Regions from separate parts of the uncultured Holdemanella sp. genome, predicted to be linked through region 1. Evidence: a T-box and tRNA genes for the amino acid it is inferred to sense, from the RefSeq annotation. Region 1 holds a T-box; the other regions hold tRNA genes.
What was found. A T-box is a leader RNA that pairs with one kind of tRNA and senses whether it is charged. The one in region 1 lies ahead of ileS (isoleucine--tRNA ligase), so its partner is inferred to be a tRNA-Ile.
Positions count from the first base shown of each region.

Region 2: it encodes a tRNA-Ile, which carries the amino acid that the T-box ahead of ileS (isoleucine--tRNA ligase) is inferred to sense. The anticodon was not compared.
Region 3: it encodes a tRNA-Ile, which carries the amino acid that the T-box ahead of ileS (isoleucine--tRNA ligase) is inferred to sense. The anticodon was not compared.

Region 1 is NZ_CATVYQ010000011.1:22-7,514, reverse strand. Features, by position in the region: gene Q3907_RS03320 (RnfABCDGE type electron transport complex subunit D) at 1-645, opposite strand, end outside; gene Q3907_RS03315 (RnfABCDGE type electron transport complex subunit C) at 657-1,949, opposite strand; gene Q3907_RS03310 (FAD:protein FMN transferase) at 2,086-3,171, shown strand; gene ileS (isoleucine--tRNA ligase) at 3,194-5,920, opposite strand; T-box leader at 5,958-6,170, opposite strand; gene Q3907_RS03300 (YlmH/Sll1252 family protein) at 6,164-6,862, opposite strand; gene Q3907_RS03295 (cell division protein SepF) at 6,917-7,348, opposite strand.
Region 2 is NZ_CATVYQ010000049.1:623-8,115, reverse strand. Features, by position in the region: gene Q3907_RS08895 (Na/Pi cotransporter family protein) at 1-235, shown strand, start outside; gene Q3907_RS08890 (threonine/serine exporter family protein) at 283-1,032, shown strand; gene Q3907_RS08885 (threonine/serine exporter family protein) at 1,045-1,521, shown strand; tRNA gene Q3907_RS08880 (tRNA-Ile) at 1,558-1,634, shown strand; tRNA gene Q3907_RS08875 (tRNA-Ala) at 1,661-1,736, shown strand; gene Q3907_RS08870 (DUF349 domain-containing protein) at 1,837-2,985, shown strand; gene Q3907_RS08865 (hypothetical protein) at 3,037-3,213, shown strand; gene Q3907_RS08860 (oleate hydratase) at 3,250-5,211, opposite strand; gene Q3907_RS08855 (TetR/AcrR family transcriptional regulator) at 5,303-5,866, opposite strand; gene Q3907_RS08850 (hypothetical protein) at 6,142-6,420, shown strand; gene Q3907_RS08845 (AraC family transcriptional regulator) at 6,588-7,493, shown strand, end outside.
Region 3 is NZ_CATVYQ010000004.1:10,013-17,505, reverse strand. Features, by position in the region: gene Q3907_RS01365 (hypothetical protein) at 1-630, opposite strand, end outside; T-box leader at 699-937, opposite strand; gene Q3907_RS01360 (hypothetical protein) at 1,293-1,415, opposite strand; gene Q3907_RS01355 (methylated-DNA--[protein]-cysteine S-methyltransferase) at 1,495-1,974, opposite strand; tRNA gene Q3907_RS01350 (tRNA-Ala) at 2,031-2,106, opposite strand; tRNA gene Q3907_RS01345 (tRNA-Ile) at 2,121-2,197, opposite strand; gene Q3907_RS01340 (DUF2130 domain-containing protein) at 2,345-3,886, shown strand; gene Q3907_RS01335 (CPBP family intramembrane glutamic endopeptidase) at 3,920-4,816, opposite strand; gene Q3907_RS01330 (transcription repressor NadR) at 4,861-5,367, opposite strand; gene nadC (carboxylating nicotinate-nucleotide diphosphorylase) at 5,368-6,219, opposite strand; gene Q3907_RS01320 (L-aspartate oxidase) at 6,212-7,493, opposite strand, start outside.

The sequences.
Region 1 (7,493 bases):
TTGGCGAACAGCTAATACTACACCAATAATCAAAATCAAGATTGAGAATGTTTCACCAATAGATCCAGGATAAGTTCCTAGAGCTAAACCTGCAAATCCACCATACTGAGATAAGAATGAATCTAATACAGAAGCATTTGCTGGTAACCAATGGTAAGCACTCGCAATTACTGTAGTTGGTGTAGCTTGTGTAATCAATCCAACACTAACACCAGTAAATGCTTGTAAAATTACAGCACGACCTACAGCTGCTGGGTTGAAGATATTTTGTCCAAAACCACCAAATAATAATTTAGCTAATACAATTGCGAAAATAGTCGCAATAATAACCGCATAACAAGACATATTAACAGGTACCATCAAAGTTAAAATGATAGCTGTAACCCATCCAAATGAGCTCTTTAAGAAAGTTTTAATATCTTTCTTCATAATCTTTGCGAAGATGGATTCGCAAACGAATGTTGTAATTAAAGAACAAGCTAATAAAAGAACACAATGCAAAGCAGCGCTAGCACCCCATGCAGATGCATAATAAATAACAGCTGCTACAAACACAACAAGTAAACTTAAAGATAATTCTTTCATGATACGTTGTGTTGACAAGTTATTCTTAATGCTTGGACTTACATGAAAAGTAAATTTCATTTGAATCCTCCCTACTTTTTCTTAAGCATAACAATACGTTTTGCCTTACGAACATTTTCAGTTACATCAATATGAGATGGACAAATATAAGTACACATTCCACATTCGATACAACTCATAACGCCACGTTTTGACATTTCATCAACGTCATTTGCCTTCAATGCAGCTGTAATTCTTACTGGCTGTAAACCACTTGGGCAATGATCACTACATTTACCACAACGTAAACATGCGATCGCATCATCATTGGCAGCTGGAAGTACAGTTAATGCATTCATAGCACGATCAACGACAAACATATCATTGACAATTGTTTTACCCATCATAGGTCCACCTGAAATCAAGCGAACTGTATCTTGTGTATATCCTCCACAAGCTTCAATGATTTCGCTTACTGGCATACCTACAGGTACACATACATTGTGTGGATCTTTTACGCATTCACCACTCACTGTTAAATTCTTTTGTGTGATGGCTTCCCCTTTTTCAAAGGCTTTCGCAATAGCGATGGCACTTGAAGCATTACCAATGATGGCGCCGGCTTCAGCTGGTAATCCACCATATTCTTTATGCAATACTTCACGAACTAGAACACGTTCCCAACCCATTGGGTAAACATCAGGGACTGGATAAACCTCAACACCAGCTGCATCTGTCAATGCAGATTTAACTTTTTCAATTAAATCAGGGTGAGATTCTTTGATACAAATGTAAACTGTTTTGGCTTCAGCCATCTTCTTCATGATTTTAGCACCTGTAACTAAATCTTGTGCATCATCCATGACAGAGCGGTAATCGGCTGTGATATAAGGCTCACATTCAACGGCATTGATCAATACATAATCAACTCCATCTGGTTTCATATATTTTACATAGGTTGGAAAACCAGCTCCACCTAAACCAACAATACCTGCATTCTTTACAAAATCAACACACTCTTGGCGAGTTGCACTTTGCCAGTCTAATGGCGCAAAAGATTGAACTTTGGTTTGTTTAAAATCGCATTCAATCACCATGTGATTTTGTGGACGCAAAGAATTGTGCATACGCTTAACAATTCCTTTGTAAGTTCCAGAAACACTTGAATAAATTGGCACATAAAAACCTGACTTTGTTTCAGCCAGTTTTGTTCCAACTGATACAGTATCTCCCTCTTCAACAAGAATATCAAAGTCTAAAGTACGTCCTGCAACTAAAGGAATATAAACTTCCTTTTTAGGCATAAGATGTAACAATTCAGACTTTTCTGTCAATTCTTTTTTACCAGGGATATGCTGTCTCATTGGTCCTAAAAATAGTGACATATAAATCCTACCTCCCATTTATACTAGTTAATCATAGGCCTTTTTTTTCACAAGTTCAAGATTTTTTTGACAATTTCCCATAATTTAGGTAAGTACTTACATTTACATTAAAGTCAATTCATCATATAATACTTCTATGCAAAAAAATAAGTCTATATTATCGTGGCTCATCCTATCGATTTGTTTTCTAATCTTTATAAGTTCTGTCATATTCTTCGTTCAAAACAAAGACAATAAAACAACAGAAGCCCTAAATGTTACACTAACAGATGTTGGCTTTGACACGCCCATCACTCTAAATTGCTCATGTTCACAAGCAGATTTTGCGAAATATACAAAAATCTTACGAAAGACATTTAAAGAAAACAACAAACGATTCGACCAATACCATGCCTATAAAAATATGAATAACCTATATACTTTAAATCATGAAGCATATGAACATCCCGTTCAAATGGATTCTACCTTTATTGATTGTTTAAAACTAGCTATAAAGATGCAGTGTGAAAACCCACAATTTGACATCAGTCAAGGAAGCCTATTAAATTTATGGCATGATGCTAGAGAAAACACACAAGTTCCACCAAGTGATGACAAAATTCAAGAAGCCTTAAAACATATTGATCTAAATAATATTCAAATTAATAAAAATGAAGTATCCTATTTGGATTCTGAATTATCCATTGATCTAGGTGCGATTGCCAAAGGCTATACAGCCCAGCTTGCCAAAGAAGCATTAAATAAAGCCGGATTAAAAAACGGCTATATCAATGCCGGAGGTAATGTTGTCTTACTTGGTGAAAAAGAAGATGGATCCAATTGGAAGATTGGTATTCAATCTCCTGATTCAAATGATGCTCTTGTTCAATATGAAACAAAAAAAGCCACATGTTTAGTCACAAGTGGAGATTACCAAAGATATTTTACCTACAAAAATAAAAAGTATTCCCATATTATTGATCCACAAACCGGTTATCCTGCAAACTATGTTCGTAGTGTTACCGTCATCACAAAAGACTCAGGCAAGGCCGATGCCTTAAGCACAACCTTATTTTGTATGAGTGTCAAAGATGGAATGAAATATCTATCTACCCTTGATTATGATGTACAAGCTATATGGATTGTGGATAAAGATACAGATATTAAAGCAGATCTTGAAACGAAAGATTATAAAATAATCACAACAGACAAAATTAAAAATAGAGTAACTCTTGTCGATTAGAGTTACTCTTTTCATTTACATATTAGTCATGTAATACGTGATTACAACGATCACACAATCCATCTTCATTTTCAGATTCTGTATAGTTCCAGCAACGAGGACATACATGACCTGTAGCCTTTTCTACTTTAACCTGACAAACTTCGAATTGTTCTAATTCATCATTTGTGAATGATACTTTAGATACAATGAACCATTGCGCTGCATTACTCAATACACGATCCATGATTTCTTTTTGTGCATCACTTACATGTAATACAACATGTGCTTCTAGTGATTTACCGATTAAACCTTGAGCACGAGCATTTTCAAGTGCTTTGAAGACATCCTTACGAACTTTGAATAATTCTTCCATATCCACTTTGATTTTATCAACATCAAAATCTAATTCTAAGTCTTTGAATGTAGTTAAATGGATACTTTCTTCATCAAAGTGCATATAGTCATTGACTTCTTCACAAGTATGAGCCAAGATTGGAGCCCATAATTTAGTCATCACTTCAACGGCATTATAAAGTACAGTTTGAACTTGACGACGAACTGGTGCATCTTCTTTTTCAATATAAAGAATATCCTTCGTGTAATCTAAGTAGTAAGCTGATAATTCGTTTGTCATTAAGTTTGTCAAATATGTAACAACATCTGAGAAACGATATTCATTATAAGCTTTTCTACAGTAATCTACGGCATCTTTTAATTCAGTTAAAATATATTGATCCAATTCACTCAATTCATTGAAGTTTACACAATCTTTTGCAGTAAATTGTTGATTATCTAAGTTTGCCATTAAGAAACGTAATGTATTACGTACTTTACGATAGTTTTCACTAACTTGTTTCAAGATCTTTTGACCCATTGAAACATCAGCTTGATAGTCTACACTACATGCCCATAAGCGTAAGATATCTGCACCATATTTCTTAGTGATTTCACTAGGTGCAACGGCATTCCATTGAGATTTAGACATCTTAACGCCTTTTTCATCCATAACGAAACCATGTGATAATACTTGTTTGTATGGAGCTTTACCATGAACAGCAGTACCTACGATTAAACTTGAGTTGAACCATCCACGATATTGGTCACTACCTTCAAAATATAAGTCAGCAGGATAACCTAAGCCACGATCCATCATAGCTCCTGTATGACTTGATCCTGAGTCAAACCAAACATCCATAGTATCTGTTTCTTTACGGAAGATTCCATTTGGAGAATGTTCATTCGTATATCCTTCTGGTAATAAATCTTTAACATCTCTTTCAAACCAAACGTTTGATCCATATTCACCAACTAATTCAGCTACGTGATCAAAGATTGCTTGATCCATGATTGGAGTATCATCTTCACCATAAACAATTGGAATTGGAACACCCCAAGCACGTTGACGAGAAATACACCAGTCATTACGATCGGCAATCATATTGTGCATACGTTGTTCACCCCAGGCAGGTACCCAAGATACAGAGTGAATTTGTTCTAATAATTCATCACGAATTTGATCAATTGACGCAAACCATTGTGTTGTAGCACGGAAAATAATTGGTTTTTTAGTACGCCAGTCATGTGGGTATGAGTGCGTGATGAATTGAAGTTTTAATAATACACCCAATTCATCTAATTTTTGAGTGACAGTCTTGTTGGCATCTTCTACATATTGACCTGCAAGCCATTCTCCAACATCATCCATCATGCATCCTTGTGCATCTACGTTACAATATACTGGCAAACCATATTTCATACCAATATTAAAGTCATCCACACCAAATCCAGGTGCTGTATGAACACATCCAGTACCAGCATCGGCTGTTACGTGATCTCCACACATCAATAAACTTTCTCTTTCTGGATATAATGGGTGAGTACAAGTAATATATTCAAATTCTTTACCTTTGAAAGTTTTTAAAACATCACGTTTTTCAACTTCAAACTTATCACACAATTCTTCAACCATGCTTGAAAGCATAATCAATTTACCCTTTTCTGTATCCACTAATGAATAATCAAAATCAGGGTTCACACTGATTCCTAAGTTTGCAGGAATTGTCCAAGGTGTTGTTGTCCAAATGACGAAGTTGCAATCTGTATCTAATACGCCTTTTCCGTCTTTAACGGCAAATTTAACATAAATTGTTGGACTCTTAACATCTTTATATTCAACTTCCGCCTCAGCTAAAGCTGATTCACTACTTGGTGACCAATAAACTGGTTTTAATCCTTTGTAGATCAAACCTTTCATAGCCATCTTTCCAAAGATTTCAATTTGGTGTTTTTCAAAACCCTTTTGAAGAGTGATATAAGGATGATCATAATCTCCAATAGATCCTAAACTTAAGAATCCAGCTTTTTGATTAGCTACTTGTTTTAGAGCATAGTCATAACAGATTTTTCTAAATTCAGCAATCCCCATTTTTTTACGGTCATAACCCAATTTAGTAACCGCAGTTTCAATTGGTAAACCATGAGTATCCCATCCAGGAATATATGGTGTGTTATATCCTTCCATAAAGTGAGATTTTATAATGACATCTTTTAACACTTTATTTAAGGCATGCCCTAAGTGGATATCCCCATTGGCATAAGGAGGACCATCATGTAACACAAATGATTCTGCTCCTTCTCTTCTTTCTAACATCTTTTCATACAATTTTTCATCTTGCCAGCGTTTCTGGAAACCAGGCTCTTTTTTAGTCAAATTTCCACGCATTTCAAATGCCGTTTTAGGCATATGAAGAGTTTCTTTGTAGTCCATACTTTATCTCCTTTTCAAAATAAAAAAAACGTCCTAATAAAAGGACGTAATAAACACGCGGTACCACCTTAATTCATAGTTTACACTATGCACTTTGATGAGATAACGGATCATCCGGATCAAACTACTATAATTTCGTAAGATCAGCTCAAAAGGGATACCTAAATTCTTATTCATACAATGTTTCACCAAATTTCATTGCTCTCTTAAATCCTAACGAATAAAGGCGTGTCTTTATCTTAGCTAAATATATTGATCAAAGTTCAAAACAAGTCTTCCCTTTTTTGTGGTTGAAATAACCTCTTTAAACTGGAATCGACCTGTCTTTCTGATTGACACGAAATCATTATTGCACAATTGTAAATTTTGTTCAAGTACCACATCATTAACTTTCACAAATCCAGCATGAATCTTTTTTAATGCTTCACTTCTTGAACAATGTGACAATTGAGCAATAATACTATCTAAACGTAGACTGCTGCACATGATACGTATTTCTTTTTTATTACTTTTTGTGATTTCATAATCCAAACACTCTTCAAAACATACATTACACTTACCAATCTGCGTACAATTATCGATAATATATTTTGAAATTTTTTCTTTGCAAAAAATATATAAGTCATCTTCTTGTACAATTAAATCGCCAATGACACTTCTTTCAATACCCGAATGCATTAAACATCCTAGTAAATCAGAGTGTGTTAATGTTTTGAATTTTGAATTGTATGTGGCATGAAGACAAACACAATCACTAAAACCCTCATATCCTTCGGGTATAAAGCATGCGATTTTTCTTTCTGCCTCATCATAGCCCCCATCAAATACAAGATGAATATTTTTAGGTACCATATTCTGAAGAATAGCTTGTTCAGAAATCGATAAAAAATAGGTCATGATCAGCCTATTTTGTTTTTGAAAGATACGAATCTGATCTTTCATCTGCGAAATAAACACCTCATGACCTACCATAAATGAGCTCATTAAAAGTAAATATTAGTCTTCATCTTCGAAGTCATCAGGACTTCCTAATGAAATAGTTCCTTGTACACCTATTTCAGCTGGAGAACATAAAATTACGTTCTGACCAATTTTCTGAATTTTACCATCAAGTGCATATACAACACCTGTTAAAAAATCAATAGTACGTTGTGCATAGTCACGATCTAGCTTGTGTAAATTAACTACAACAGCACGACCTTCTTTTAAACGTTGTCCTACTTCCTCAGCTTCTCCAAAGCTTCTTGGTTCAAACAATACCATTTTTGTATTTGAATTCAAAGAAGTTGTGTTCGTACGAGCTTTTGGTCTCTCATAACGACTTTGAGGTTCTACTTCTTCTACCTTTTCAGCTTGTGGTGCTTCTTGATAATCGTCTTCTTCTTCGATTGGAGCAACGAAGTCTTTTACTTTATCCATAAATCCCATGGGAAAAACCTCCTTAACGAACATAATTATAGCACAAAGAATGACTTATTCAAACTTATATTCTTTTTTTTATTTCCAATTAAAAGACATGCCAATTTGACATGCCTTTTTACGAATATATAAAACTAGATAGGGATAAATCAAC
Region 2 (7,493 bases), on a different contig from region 1:
AGATATGAAAAATGATTTGTATGATGTAGAAGAAGCAGAACGTAAGGACGATGTGATTGATTCACTTGTATCAAGTTGGCGCGAAGCACAGATTCAAGCATTAAAACAACAGAAATGTTCGAGTGAAGTAAGTATGATGTTATCACGTATATTTACAGACTTTGAACGTATCAATGACCACGCATTAAATGTGTCACAAGAGTTTGATAAGATTAATATAGAAATCCCAGAATAAGCAGTTTTTCTGCTTATTTTTTTCGTGGATTTTGTTATAATCTTGTTATGAATATTGAAAAATTATTAAATACAATTATTGAAGCAGGGAAGATGTTAGTAGAGAGTGGTGCAGAAGTCAATCGTGTTGAAGAGACAATGGTCAGAATGTGTCGTTGTTTTGAGGGGATTGAGTATGCGGATAGCTACGTAACTTTAACTGGCATCATGTTTTCGTTAACATATGAAAATAAAACGATAACACGTATTTGCAGGGTGCATACGGGAGAGGTAGATTTAAATCGCATTGATCAAATTAATACGCTTTCTAGAAGAATTTGTTCAAATCCAATGTCAGTGGATGAATTGGCTGGTGAATTGGATCGAATTAAGGGCATGTCTCGCTATACTTTTAAAGAGACAATGCTTTTTGGTGCGGTTGGCGCAGCTGGATTTGGGATTTTCTTTAATGGGACTTTATTAGAAATTGTGATGTCCTTTTTTATTGGGATTTTGATTCGTTGTATGAGTTGTTTCTTGTCAAAGCACAAACTCAATTCTTTCTTGAATAATGCGATATCTGCGGGATCTGCAGCATTGAGTGCTCAATTGATTCATCAAGTATTGCCTCAGACCAATGTGGATATTATGGTAATTTCGAGTTTTATGCTTCTAGTTCCAGGACTTGCGATTACGAATGCGATTCGTGATACGATTGCAGGAGATTATGTATCTGGTGTTGCAAGAGCAGCAGATGCATTTTTATGCGCAGTTGCTATTGCGGTAGGTGCTGGTTTTGTGATGTATTTTTGGATATAGGGGAATGGAAATATGGTGTATGTAATTTTAAAATCAGGTATATCTTCATTCCTTGCAAGTTTGGGATTTGGTTTCCTTTTCAATATCAAAGGAAGAAATTTATGGATAGCCGGTGTTGTAGGTGCTATTGGAGGTGCCTGTTATAAGGTGTCATTATATTTAGGGTGTTCGGAAATTCTATCGAATTTTTATGGAGCCTTAGGTTTGGCATTAGCTTCAGAAATTTTAGCACGTAAATGCAAGACTCCGGTAACAACATTTTTAGTTTGCGCATTAATTCCTTTGGTTCCTGGTGGTGGGATGTATCGTACAATGCTTGCGGCTATTCGTGGTGATGCACAGAACACATTGAATATGGGACTTCAAACATTGAGTATTGCGGGGGTTTTAGCATTAGGAATTCTTTTGGTTTCAACAATTATGCGTGTGTATTATCAAGAAAAGAGAAAAATTTTAGAAAAAAAGCAAAAAAGTACTTGCAATCATTAATATTTATGGTATTATATATAAGCGTCTTGGGGATATGGGCCTGTAGCTCAGGTGGTTAGAGCGCACCCCTGATAAGGGTGAGGTCGTTGGTTCAAGTCCATTCAGGCCCACCATGATTTCTTTAGACGCTTAATATAATGGGGTGTTAGCTCAGCTGGGAGAGCACCTGCCTTGCACGCAGGGGGTCATCGGTTCGATCCCGATACGCTCCACCATTTGTAAAATTTAAACTGCATATGCAGTTTTTTTTTTATACTTTTTTCATTCTATGTTATAATCATAAGTAATCGGATGATTAGAAAGCTGAGTAGATGTATGGAAAAAGAATTTTACGAAGAATTTGAAGATATGGAAGCCGGTATCGACCAAAAACAGGCTCTTGTCGAAGAATCAAAAAAAGTTGATGAAATTGAAGATTTCAGTGAAGCGGTTCGCTTTGTGAATGATTTGAAAAAAAGATGGAGAAAGACTGGTTTTGGTGAGTCTTTGGCAGAAGAAAAGTTAAGAGAAGAATTTGACGCAAACGTTGAAAAAGTATATGAAAAACAAAAGGCATTGGCTCAAAAAGTGGTTGATGTAAAGGAAGCTTTGATCAAAGAAGCTGAAAAAACTTCTTTATCAGATGACTTTAAAAAGGCTACTGAAAAGATGACTTCCTTAATGGATCAATGGAAAGTTTCTGGAAATGCCGGAAAGAAAACAGATGATGAATTGTGGGAACGTTTCAATGCAGCTCGTCAGAAGTTCTATGATCGTAAACACGCAAACTGGGAAAATAGAGCCGCTCAGTTTGAAAATGCTAAAAAGGTAAAAGAAGATTTAATTGAAAAGGCTAAATCTTTACAAGATTCTGAAGAATGGCAAAAAACAAGTGCTAAATATAAAGAATTGATGGATGCATGGAAAGCTGCAGGAAATGCAGGTCGTGAATTTGATGATGAATTATGGAATGCATTTAATGAAGCACGTCAAAAATTCTACGCAAAACGTAATGAGTTCTATGAAAAATTGCATGCTGAACATGATGAAAAATATGCAGAAAAACAAGCTTTAGTAAAAGAAGCTAAATCAATTGCAGGTTTACAAGAATATACTCGTGAACAAACTGCAATGATGAAAGAATTATCAAATAAATGGAAATCAATTGGTTTCTGTGGAAAAGATAAAGAAGACGAAATTTGGAATGAATTCAGAGGTGTTATGGACGAATATTTTGCAGGGCTAAAATCGGCTAGCGAAAAGCGTCGTGCAAACTGGCGTGATCACATGGCAGAAATCATTTCTCGTAAAGAAGAACAAATCGCAAACCAAAAACGTCAAATTAAACGTCTTCAAGATGATATGACAGGCTTGGTAAGTGAGGCTACAGTGGCTGACTTACAAGATCAAGTAGAAGATAAAGAAGACTTTATTAAACAACTTGAACAAGAGATTGAAGACATTGAAAAGAAATTAGCAGAGTAGTTGATCTACTCTCTTTTTCTTGGGGTTTATTATATGAATTTTCATGAATGTATGAAGCTGTTTTATCCAGAAACAAAAATTATATTATATAATCAAAAAAACGAAGTTGTATTAGAAGGATATGTCAAAGATATTCGCCAAGAATGTGAAAAATATCATAATATAGAAGTGACATTCGTATCGGGTAGGGCGGATACAACAGGACTTAAAATTTGGCTAGATATGTAAAAGGAAGAAAGTTTAGTGCTTTCTTCCTTTTCGTTTCTAGTATTTCATATTGCTTTTGATCACATCATGATCTTTTAATAGTTTTTCAATAACTGTACCTTTGATTGCCTTAAGAATTGGTTTTTTGAACACATTTAAAGGTCCTAAGTTAATTTCTAATGGGGATTTACCATCCATTAATTTTACGCTTGAATCTAATAGTTCACGTACATCGTATACACTGCCCCAAACTTCTGGAACACCACGATCTACACCGAGTAATCCGTATACAGCTTCCATTGCGGTACGAACTGAATATTCAGTGGTGAAGACCGTGTCTCTTGGTGTGTCGGCAAATTGTCCTAAGAATGCGAAGTTTACACATCCATCAGGAATTACATCTGGACGATCACCTTTCGTTCTAGGCATGAAGAATGCAGTAATGTATGGCATCATTGTAGGAACGCATCTTGCGGAATTTGTAGCTAATTCTTCAATTTGATCTGTTGGAACACCCAAATGATATAGCCATTCTTCTGTAATTTCTTTACCGGTACATTCTCTCATTGGCTTTTTAATGTAGTCACCATCTACATCGGTAAATAGTCCATATACCCAAACGCATACTTTATTTGGATCTTGGTTTTTGAATTGTCCTTGACGATTGATTGTCCAACTCAATAACCAACTTGAATCTCTACAAGTGACAATACCACCAGTAACTGTTTTTCCACTACGAGGATCACGCTTACAGATGTTAGTGATGTAAGGAATAATTTTATCATCTAATGTTGTTACTGTTGCAGATTCCCAATTTGTCTTTGAAATGTCTGAGCAGAATTTTTCTGGGTGACCAAAGCTAGGATCTTGTTTTGCGATGTTTTTCCACAAGTTCCAGCATCCACTTGTTCTAACTTCAGCATCTCCATTAGGCGCATGATCTTGATCGCCATAAATAGTTCCTTCTGTACAACTTCCATTTGTCACAAATACTAAATCGTTTTCAGTTAATACAATGCCAGTTTCTGTACCGTTGACTTTGCATTCGATTGTCTTCGCAACTTTTTTGTCACCTACAAATTCGAATTCAACATTTGTGACTTCTGTATTAAATTGGAAGTCTACACCATGAGCTTCTAGATATTTCTGCATAGGAAGAATCAATGATTCATATTGGTTGTATCTTGTGAATTTTAATGCACTGAAATCAGGAAGGCCTGAAATGTGGTGAATGAACCTTTGGAAGTATAATTTCATTTCTAAGGCTGAGTGCCAGTTTTCAAACGCAAACATACTTCTCCAATACATCCAGAATGTTGAATCGAATACTTCTTCATCAAACACATCTTCGATTGTCTTATCGTACAAGTCTTCATCTGGTGTCATGAATAATTTCATAATTTCCATAGCACCCTTTGTACTTAAGTCAAACTTACCATCTGTATGTGCATCTTTTCCTTGGTTGATTGTTGCACGACACAATGAGTAGTTAGGATCATGTTTATTTAACCAATAGTATTCGTCTAATACACTAGCACCTTCAACTTCTAATGAAGGAATGTTTCTGAATAAATCCCATAAACATTCGAAGTGGTTTTCCATTTCACGACCACCTCTCATGACATATCCGCGAGTTGGATCATAAATTCCATCACATGCTCCACCAGCAATGTCCATGGCTTCTAAAATATGGATATTTTTACCTGGCATTTGTCCATCACGAACTAAGAAACAAGCAGCAGCTAGTGCAGCAAGTCCACTACCTACGATATACGCATGTTTATTATCTACACCTGCTGGTTTTTCTGGGCGTGCAAAAGCTTCATAGTTTCCATTTGTGTAGTAAATACCTTTAGAGTTCTTTTCGTATTTTCCTCTTTCAGTATTACGATAGTCGCTTGTAACTTTCTTTTCTTCTTCTTTCTTTTTGTCGCTCACTTTTTTTGCAGTAAATAAAGCAGCACCAGTAGCTGCAGCAGTAAGGCCTGCAATGCCTAATTTTACATTATTCTTTGACATATACATGTCCTCCTTTGTTCTTATAACTACACGATAATGGAGGACAAAAATAAAAACCATAAACAAAAAAAGCAAGATGATAATTTTTTTATCATTTTGCTTCATTTGTAAAGTTTGAAATTGAATTTGCGATGGAACCATGCAAAGTATTAGCCATATTATAGATGATTTCATGGTAGTCTTCATACATACCTTTTTGAATCCAATCAAGCATGATACCTACAAAACTGTATTTGTAGAAATCTGCAATGAATTGAATTTGTTCTTCTGTAATATTGGTTCCTTGTGCTTTTTCGCGGACGACTCCTAAAATAAGGTCATGTACTGTAGTAAATAAAAAGCGTTCAATACTATCTTGTGTTGTTGTATGGTATACATTTAATATAAATGGTTTATTTTGAAGGACTGCTTCAAATATAGAGGTTAAGCCTTCTTGCCAAGTGTCATAGGTTTTGTTTCCTTTTAGTGCATTTGTTGCATCATAAATACAAGACCATTCGACTAGGTCGTAAATATCTTTAAAATGATAGTAGAAAGACATTCTTGAAATGCCAATATCATCTGTTAAATCTTTAATGGTAATCTTATCTAATGGCTTTTTTAATAAGAATCTTTTTAGGGATTGTTCTAAGGCAAGTTTCGTTAAGTTTGACATATTTAAATATTATAAAAAAATGGGTCTCCCGTCAATTCTTAGGAGACCATGAACATTAAATTCTGAGTGGCTGTAACAAACAGAATTTTTTCTTGCCCTAGCTGTAATAGGGCCCTTTGAATATTGTAGATGTACTTCTTGTAAGCACACTTACACTATAGTAATATCATTTGTTAATTTAATCAAAACATTTTGTGAAATTTTGGGAAAATGTATAAATTAATGAGCTATATTGATTGATCTTGTATACTGTAAGAGAAAGAGGTGTGGATATTATGTATATATCAGTAGATGAATCGCAAATAAGTGTGTTTTTCTTGGATTGTTTTCGTGTTTGCGTGAATGATACAGAATATAATGTTGTTCTGAATAAGCCGGATGTGGATACATATGAATATGAAATATGGAAGCGGGTTAATAGGGAAATGTCTTTGATAAAAATAGTGACTCTATCACTAGATGAATTTAAAGATTACTATTATGCGGATGAAAGATCGACAAATTTCAGAATAATTGATAGTGTGATTGTTCCTTTAATTGAAAAAATGAGATGATAAAAAGTGCTTTATTTATCGTGCTAAATGGTAAATAGAGCACTTTTGTTTACAGAAAAATACTTTACTTATAAACCATTTAGGTTTATACTTTTTAGTAGATAAAAAACTTTCGCAACTAAAAAGAACAAAAATAATAAGGCATAAAACTAAGGAGATTTACTTATATGCAAAAGAGAACTACGAATTATTCTTTCCAAAAATTTGGAGATGTATTCTATTCTGTAAATCATAATGCAGGGCATTTGATTGATTATGTTGAAAATGACTTTAAAATCACGAACAAATCATTCGATTCTTTTTATTATTCCAGCGATCCGGTATATTTGGATACCAAAGGTGGAATTATAATGCTTGTGGTGAGTAAAGATGGTAAAAAGTTCGAAGAATATGTAATTCACCGTGTTGTTCGATTAAAGCCAGATATTTATTTTAATTATGTTTCAATTTCAAGAGAGAGTGTTCTTCAAATTCATTATTCAAGTCATGGAATGAATCAAAAGATGATGCAAAATCCATATTCTTATCAAGCTTTGGTTTCAAGAATGAATTTAAAAGAGATTTTCACATGTTTTTACCAAGTTCGTAAATCCAATTACACTTTCCCTGGAGAAACACATGATTATTATGAATTGACATATATTGATCATGGTACATTAGATACAACAGTTGATGGGCAGAAATATAGACTTCAAAAATATGATTTGATTTTATATTATCCTGGACAGTTTCATACGCAAAGCACAGATAATCAAAGTACTTGTTCATATCTGACGATTACGTTTGATATGGATAATAAATTGGATGGCAATTTAAAAAATCGTGTATTCCATACGCGAAAAGATATTTATCAAGTCTTGTCTGAATTTATGAAATCAATACAGTCAGACGCACATTTAAGTTCAGAAATGGTGCTATTGTATTTGAAACAAATATTGATTCTTTTATACCAATTTGATGATGAATCCCAAGAACAACAATCTATAACAGCCAATCCAATGCAGGAACACTATGAGAGTACATTGTTGAATGAAATTTTAGTGTTTATAAACAATAATGTATATAAACAATTT
Region 3 (7,493 bases), on a different contig from region 1:
TGTTGGTAATGTCACACATTGAAAGCCTGCATATGTAAATGCATTTAAAATAGCTTTAGGCATGTTCATAAAACCATTCACAGTAAAATCTTTTGCTAAAATAGCTCCAATATTTTGACCTTTCATGATTCCCATACCATAAATAACAATAGCTGTCACCAAAATTGCCATACCCATATATGTACTGGCCATACGAACTACATTGGCACCAAAAATTGTTAAGCAAAGAACCACAATTCCAACCGCAACGACACAAGCATAATAATTAAATCCAAAGTATTGTTGTAATGCACTAGCAGCACCACTGATTGCTGCTGCAACTGCCATCAAAACCATGATATTAAAAAAGATCTCAAATAAAATTTCCAACTTATCGAATGGATGATATAAGTTTTCAAACAATTCCTTTGCACTTGTTAAATTTCTCTGGTTATACATCACCATGGCTTCTCGCATTGTCAATATCAATAGCAACATAGCTATTATGGCACTCACAATACCAGTCCATCCTAAACCTACATAATATGTATTTGCCTGATTTCCTGTGGCAAATCCACCTCCAGCATGTGCTGAGAACAATACGGCGCCTACCGAAAATATCGCCATTTTTCCAACTTTTTGTGCTTTCATACATTTCCTCCTATAGTGTGCACAACAAGCTAACAAAAAAACCAATCGTTTCTTGCTGCCTGTTAGACAGAAGAGACGAAAGGTTAGAATTACAATACTTCCGCGGTACCACTCTTCTTCATTCATTTAAGAATGCACTCATTTCAGATGCTATCACATCCTGCTTTATTAACGTTAAGCATACGTCCAAGTCTTATCAACCTGACCACTCCATGGTAAGTTCAAAGTTCAATCTTTCATGTCTTGCACCGACCGACAACTCTCTAATAAAGACCTTCCTTTTACTACTCCATCTCTTTGTGTTTTGTGCGTTAATAATAACATCACATTTTCAATTATGCAAGCATTTTCTTACATTTATTTTCAGTAAATTCGAATCTACGTTTTACATCCATTAAAAAAAGGTACACATTATATGTACAACTCCAAATTTTAGTAATTTTTATTTCTTTTCAATTCCATCTGCATAATCCAGTTAAATACCTAATTTAATCCAAACAATCTAAAGATAATTTATATTTATATTTATATTTTATTATAAAGTTTTAAATTTTCTGTTATAATGTATTTGGCATTGAAAGATAAGAAAGAACCCCTAGGGACTGCAATCCCTAGGGGTTCGCTTTTTTGGGATTCGGCATGAAAGATAATACTGCTTCTACTTAACAGCGACTATAATAGCTAACGTCACTAAAAGTATGACGTAAAGCATCACAAGATACTCCACAAGTAGTATTCTGCACATTCATGCCAAACCGCAACATGTTTGTGCCTTTTCCTTTCATAGAAAGACTTTTGCCTCCTCCTCAAAAAGTACACACGCGTATGCACTTTTCATTATACAGAAGCAATGTGAAAACAATATTAAATACCATTCTTTTTTTCTAATTTCAATAAATTTTCTTTTCTTTCGATTCCACCTGCATATCCAGTCAAATTATTATTTGAACCAATCACTCTATGACAAGGAATCAAAATTGATATCTTATTATGTCCTACAGCACCACCCACTGCCTGTGCTGACATTGTTGGTGAAAACATTCTTGCGATGTCCTTATATGTCATAGTTTTACCATAGGGTATTTTAAGAAGAAGTTGCCAAACTTTCTTTTGAAACTGTGTTCCAATTAGATGCATCTTAGGTAAAGTCTTTGGTTCTTTACCTTTAAAATAAAGATTTAACCATTCTTTCGTTTCCTTTAACACAGCTGTTTCTTTTTCAATAGGTTCTTTTAAACCATTCGCATAATACTTTTGATTTTCAAACCAAACACCAATCAATCCAATTTCATCGGCAGCCAATAACATTTTCCCTAATGGTGAATCATAATATTGTATATACATAATCAATCCTCTAAACAAGAAAAAAAGTCACCCGAAGATGACTTACATTTTAAAATTGGTGGAGCGTATCGGGATCGAACCGATGACCCCCTGCGTGCAAGGCAGGTGCTCTCCCAGCTGAGCTAACACCCCATATCTTCAGCAAATGGTGGGCCTGAATGGACTTGAACCAACGACCTCACCCTTATCAGGGGTGCGCTCTAACCACCTGAGCTACAGGCCCATTCGCTGAATGCCTATTTAATATACCATGTGATTTTATATTATGCAAGTCTTTTTTTGATTTTTTTTAAATATTATAATTAATTTAGTTTTAGACATGAATACTGTCAATTTATTGATTATAATACAAATAATATGGAGGTAGCTTATGAGTCAAATAAAATGTCCAAATTGCGGAACCGTATTTCAAGTTGATGAGAGTCAGTACCATGAAATCTTACAACAGGTTCGTAATGAAGAATTTGAAAAAGAATTAAATGAAAGACAAAAAAATTCCAATCAAATCATTCAATCTAAATTAGAAAAAGAGTATGAGTCTAAATTAAATCAGAAGGCTTTAGAAATCAAAGAACTTCAGGCAAATAAAGAACTTGAAATCAAACAGCTACAATCGGATTTTAATCAAAAACAAAATGATAAAGAACAAGAAGTCATTTCATTAAAAGAAAAACTAGAAGCGAGTACACAATTAACAAAATCTGAAACACAAAAAGAATATCAGGAGCAATTAAATCAAAAAGATTTAGAGATTTCTAAATTAAATGCCAAGCTTGATCAAATCCTTTCACAAAATAAAATCAACGAATCTAAGACTGAACAAGAATATAAATTACAGCTGCAGGCAAAGGAAAATGAAATTCAAGCCTTAAAGAACAACATTTCAAACAACGAAAAAGTATTAAAGGCAAATCTAGAAAATACATACCAATCTCAGTTAAATAAAAAGAATCTTGAAATCCAGTCTTTAAAACAAAATATGGATAAGGCAAAGGTTGAAAATGAATTGAATGTAAAGAGTATTAAACAAGACCTACAAAATCAAATCGAGCAGGATAAAATGAAATATCAGCTTCAAGAAAAGAGCTTGCAGGAAAAATATGATACTTTACTACAAACCAAAGATGAGCAAATTGCCTACTATAAAGATTTTAAATTGAAACAATCCACTAAGATGATCGGTGAATCTTTAGAACAGCATTGTGAAATTGAATTTAATAAGCTTCGTGCGACGGGTTTTCAAAATGCATACTTTGAAAAAGATAACGACGCTCGTACAGGATCTAAAGGTGACTATATCTATCGAGAGTTAGATGAGAATGGTGTAGAAATCATTTCCATTATGTTTGAAATGAAAAACGAAAATGATAAAACGGCTACAAAACATAAAAACGAAGATTTCTTAAAAGAATTAGATAAAGATCGTAATGAAAAGAATTGTGAATATGCTGTTCTTGTTTCTATGTTAGAACCTGAGAATGAATTGTATAATACAGGCATAGTCGACAAATCGCATCGCTATCCAAAAATGTATGTGATCCGTCCCCAGTTCTTTATTCCAATGATCACCATTTTAAGAAATGCTGCATTGAATTCTATGCAGTATAAAAATGAATTACAGTTGGTGCGTAATCAAAATATTGATATCACAAATTTTGAAGAGAGCATGAATGATTTTAAGCAGAAGTTCTCAAGAAATTACGAATTGGCTTCTAAAAAATTCAACATAGCTATTGAAGAAATCGATAAAACAATTTCACATCTTCAAAAAACAAAAGAAGCTTTATTATCGAGTGAAAGACAATTACAGTTGGCAAATAATAAAGCTGAGGATCTTACAATCAAACGTCTAACGCGTAACAATCCTACAATGAAACAAAAATTTGACGAATTAAAGAAAGACAACCAATAAAGGACATTTCCAATAATAGGAGATGTCCTCTTTTTAAAACATATTCATGAATAATGAAATGACAATCCAAAGAATCGTAAATATTAAATACAGAATGTTGGGGATTCGCTTAAAGAATCTCGCATACCAATTATCATTTGTCTTCTCTTCTTTAATAAATTCATTGATTTCTTTTGACTTTAATACCACTGTGATTAATCCATAAATCACTAGTGACAGTACTAAAACTGTAATCATAATATTATTTGAATAAGCCGACATTAGAGCTAAAAAGTTATTACCTGCATGAGCTAATATAGTAACTAAAATACTATCCGATTTAAGGTACATGTAACATAGTACTAGACTCATAAAGAAAGCAGGTATGGCTTGCGTCATATTCAAGTGTAGCAATCCAAATAATAATGATGTCACAACAATGGCGAACATTTTATTATATTTAGACAATGTTTGCAGAATCATACCTCTAAATATCAATTCTTCAAATATAGGTGCAAGTATGACAACACTGATAAAAGTAAAAGTGTTGTAGAGTAAACTTCCATTTAATGAGAAATCTGGGCTTGTATCCGGTAATCCAAATTTTGATAATAAAACACCAATAATACCTATCGCATAATTCAAAAAATACATCATGGCAACTGTATCTATTGTCTCTTTGGGTTTAAATGTAAACTTCAAATCTTTGATACCTCGTTTAAAAGAATTACTCATAAACCATAACAGGATGATTCCAGATATAAAAGAAATCATCATTTCTATACATGCATTGATTGCAGAATAATCATAATACAAAGAATACATGATTAAAGGCATGGCTACAAAGCTAAACAAAAAAGAGAGTGTCAGCTGCATAATGATATATAGCCATAATGAGCTGCCTATTTTACTCATTTCTTTATCAGGCATAAATTTTGGTGGTTGTTCCATAAAAATCACTACTTTCTAAATTCATTCTATCATAAAAGAGGCCATTAGGCCTCTTGTAAAATATGAAGTTTTCTTAATGATTCCTCAATTGAATCTAAATCTTCCTTTGATTGTGCACTCACCGTATGACAATGATATCCGCTCGTTAAATCTGTTAAAGGCTTTGCCCGATTCTGTGAAATAGAATCGATAAATTCTTTGACTTGTTTTCTAGAACTAATATTCATCTTTGCCTCTAACTTGCCATACACATTGTGTTTGACAAATACATTTTCAATACAGCCACCACAATCTACGATTGCATTCATTTCTTCTTCCATACAATTATTCAAATGGTAACATGAAAATACTCTTCGAACTCTTTGAGGTGAGCATACATATCCTTTGTGTGTCGCATAAATATGAACATTTCTTGCCTTTAATAAAGCAATATCTTGCACAATGACTTGTCTTGATACACGAAATTTTTTTGAAAGTGCACTTCCAGAAACTGGCACCTCACTTTTTGAGATTGTGTCATAAATGGCTTGAAGTCTAGCTTCTTTTTCCATTTATTTCACCTGCAAGTTTTTTAAAGACAAATCTAAAATTGGTGCTGAATGCGTTAGGGCACCACTTGAAATATAGTCCACACCTAATGCTGTTAATTTTTCAATATTTTCTTTTGTGACATTTCCAGAACATTCTGTTTCGGCTCTTCCATCGATGATTTCAATTGCTTTTTTCATATTTTCAACACTCATGTTATCCAACATAATTATATCAGCACCAGCTTCAACAGCTTCCTTAACTTGTTCTAAAGTTTCAACTTCTACTTCAATTTTACGAACAAAAGAAGCATAATCCTTTGCCATCTTAACTGCATTTGTGATAGAACCAGCCGCAGCAATATGATTATCTTTTAACATAACACCATCTGATAAGTTATATCGATGATTGTTTCCACCACCAACACGAACTGCATATTTTTCAAAAACACGCATATTTGGCGTTGTTTTTCTTGTATCTAATAACTTTGTCTTTGAACCCTTTAAGTAAGATACGACACGATTTGTATATGTGGCAATACCACTCATTCTTTGAAGATAATTCAAAGCCGTTCTTTCTCCTGATAAAAGAACACGAATATCGCCAAATACTTCAGCTAACAATTGACCGTTCTTAACAGCGTCCCCATCTTTTACATAGAATTTTACTTTCATGTTTTCATCTAACAAATAAAAGACTCTTTCAAACACTTCAAGACCTGCAACAATTCCATCTTCTTTACAGATCAATTGTACCTGCCCATATTGATAGGAAGGCATCACTGCATTTGTTGAAACATCTTCACTTGTAATATCTTCCTGCAAAGCTTGGATCAATAAGTGATCCACATTTAAACGCATTGTATTTTTATCCACGAGCTTGCCTCTCTCTTTCTATTTCTTCAAGTACCATATCATGGTACATCTTTTCTTGATTTGATAATTGATGTGACTTAGTCGCATTTGCCAAACAATCAAAATCACTTGTATAAGCCGGTTCCTTTTTCAATAAATCAACAACTGCTCTTTTACCCCACACTAAAGATTCAAGTAATGAGTTACTAGCCAAGCGATTTTTTCCATGAACTCCATTACAGCTAGTTTCTCCTACCGCATATAAGTGTGACATAGAAGTACGCGAATCTTTATCTACATGAATTCCACCCATAAAATAGTGTTGAGCTGGCGTAACTGGAATCCACTCTTTTGTACAGTCATATCCTTCTTCTAAGCACTTTTCATAAATATGAGGAAAATGGTTTTTGATGATTTCTTCACCCAAAACTGTCATATCCATCCAAACATAAGGCATATCATCTTTTTTCATTTGTTCACGAATCTTTTGTGTCATGATGTCACGTGGCAATACTTCATTCGCAAAACGCTTTCCGTCTTTTCCATAAAGCTTTGCACCTTCACCACGAACCGATTCACTAATAAGGAAGGCTCTTCCTTTTTTCTTTGTATATAAAGTTGTTGGGTGAATCTGTACATAATCCACATTTTCTAACTGGATACCATGTTGAATGGCAATCGCGATGGCATCTCCTGTTAAGTGTGGATAATTTGTAGAATGATTATACAATCCTCCAATTCCTCCACACGCAAAGATCGTATAACCTGCTTCAATGCACATTTCATTGTTGTTGGCATCTTTTGCCAAAACTCCATAACAAACATTATCTTTTTCAACAATGTCTGTCATCGTTACATATTCCATGATTGTAACATTCTCTAACTTACGAACCGTATCTAATAAAGTGGATGTGATTTCTTTTCCTGTAATATCTTCATGGAATAAAATACGTGGTTTAGAGTGTGCTCCTTCACGTGTGTAATCTAGTTCTCCATCTTTAGTTGCAAAATCAACACCATATCCAATCAATTCATTAATAATATCACGACTCGAATTGATCATGATTTCAACAGATTCTTTACGATTTTCATAATGTCCTGCCTTCATGGTATCTTCCATAAAAGAATCAAAATCATTTTTGTCTCTTAATACACAAATTCCACCTTGTGCTAAAAATGAATCACTATTTTCAGCATCTGATTTTGTCAACATAATGACCTTTTTATCACTTGGAACATGCAAAGCTGCAAACAATCCACTTGCTCCGCTTCCAACAATAACTATATCTGCCTCT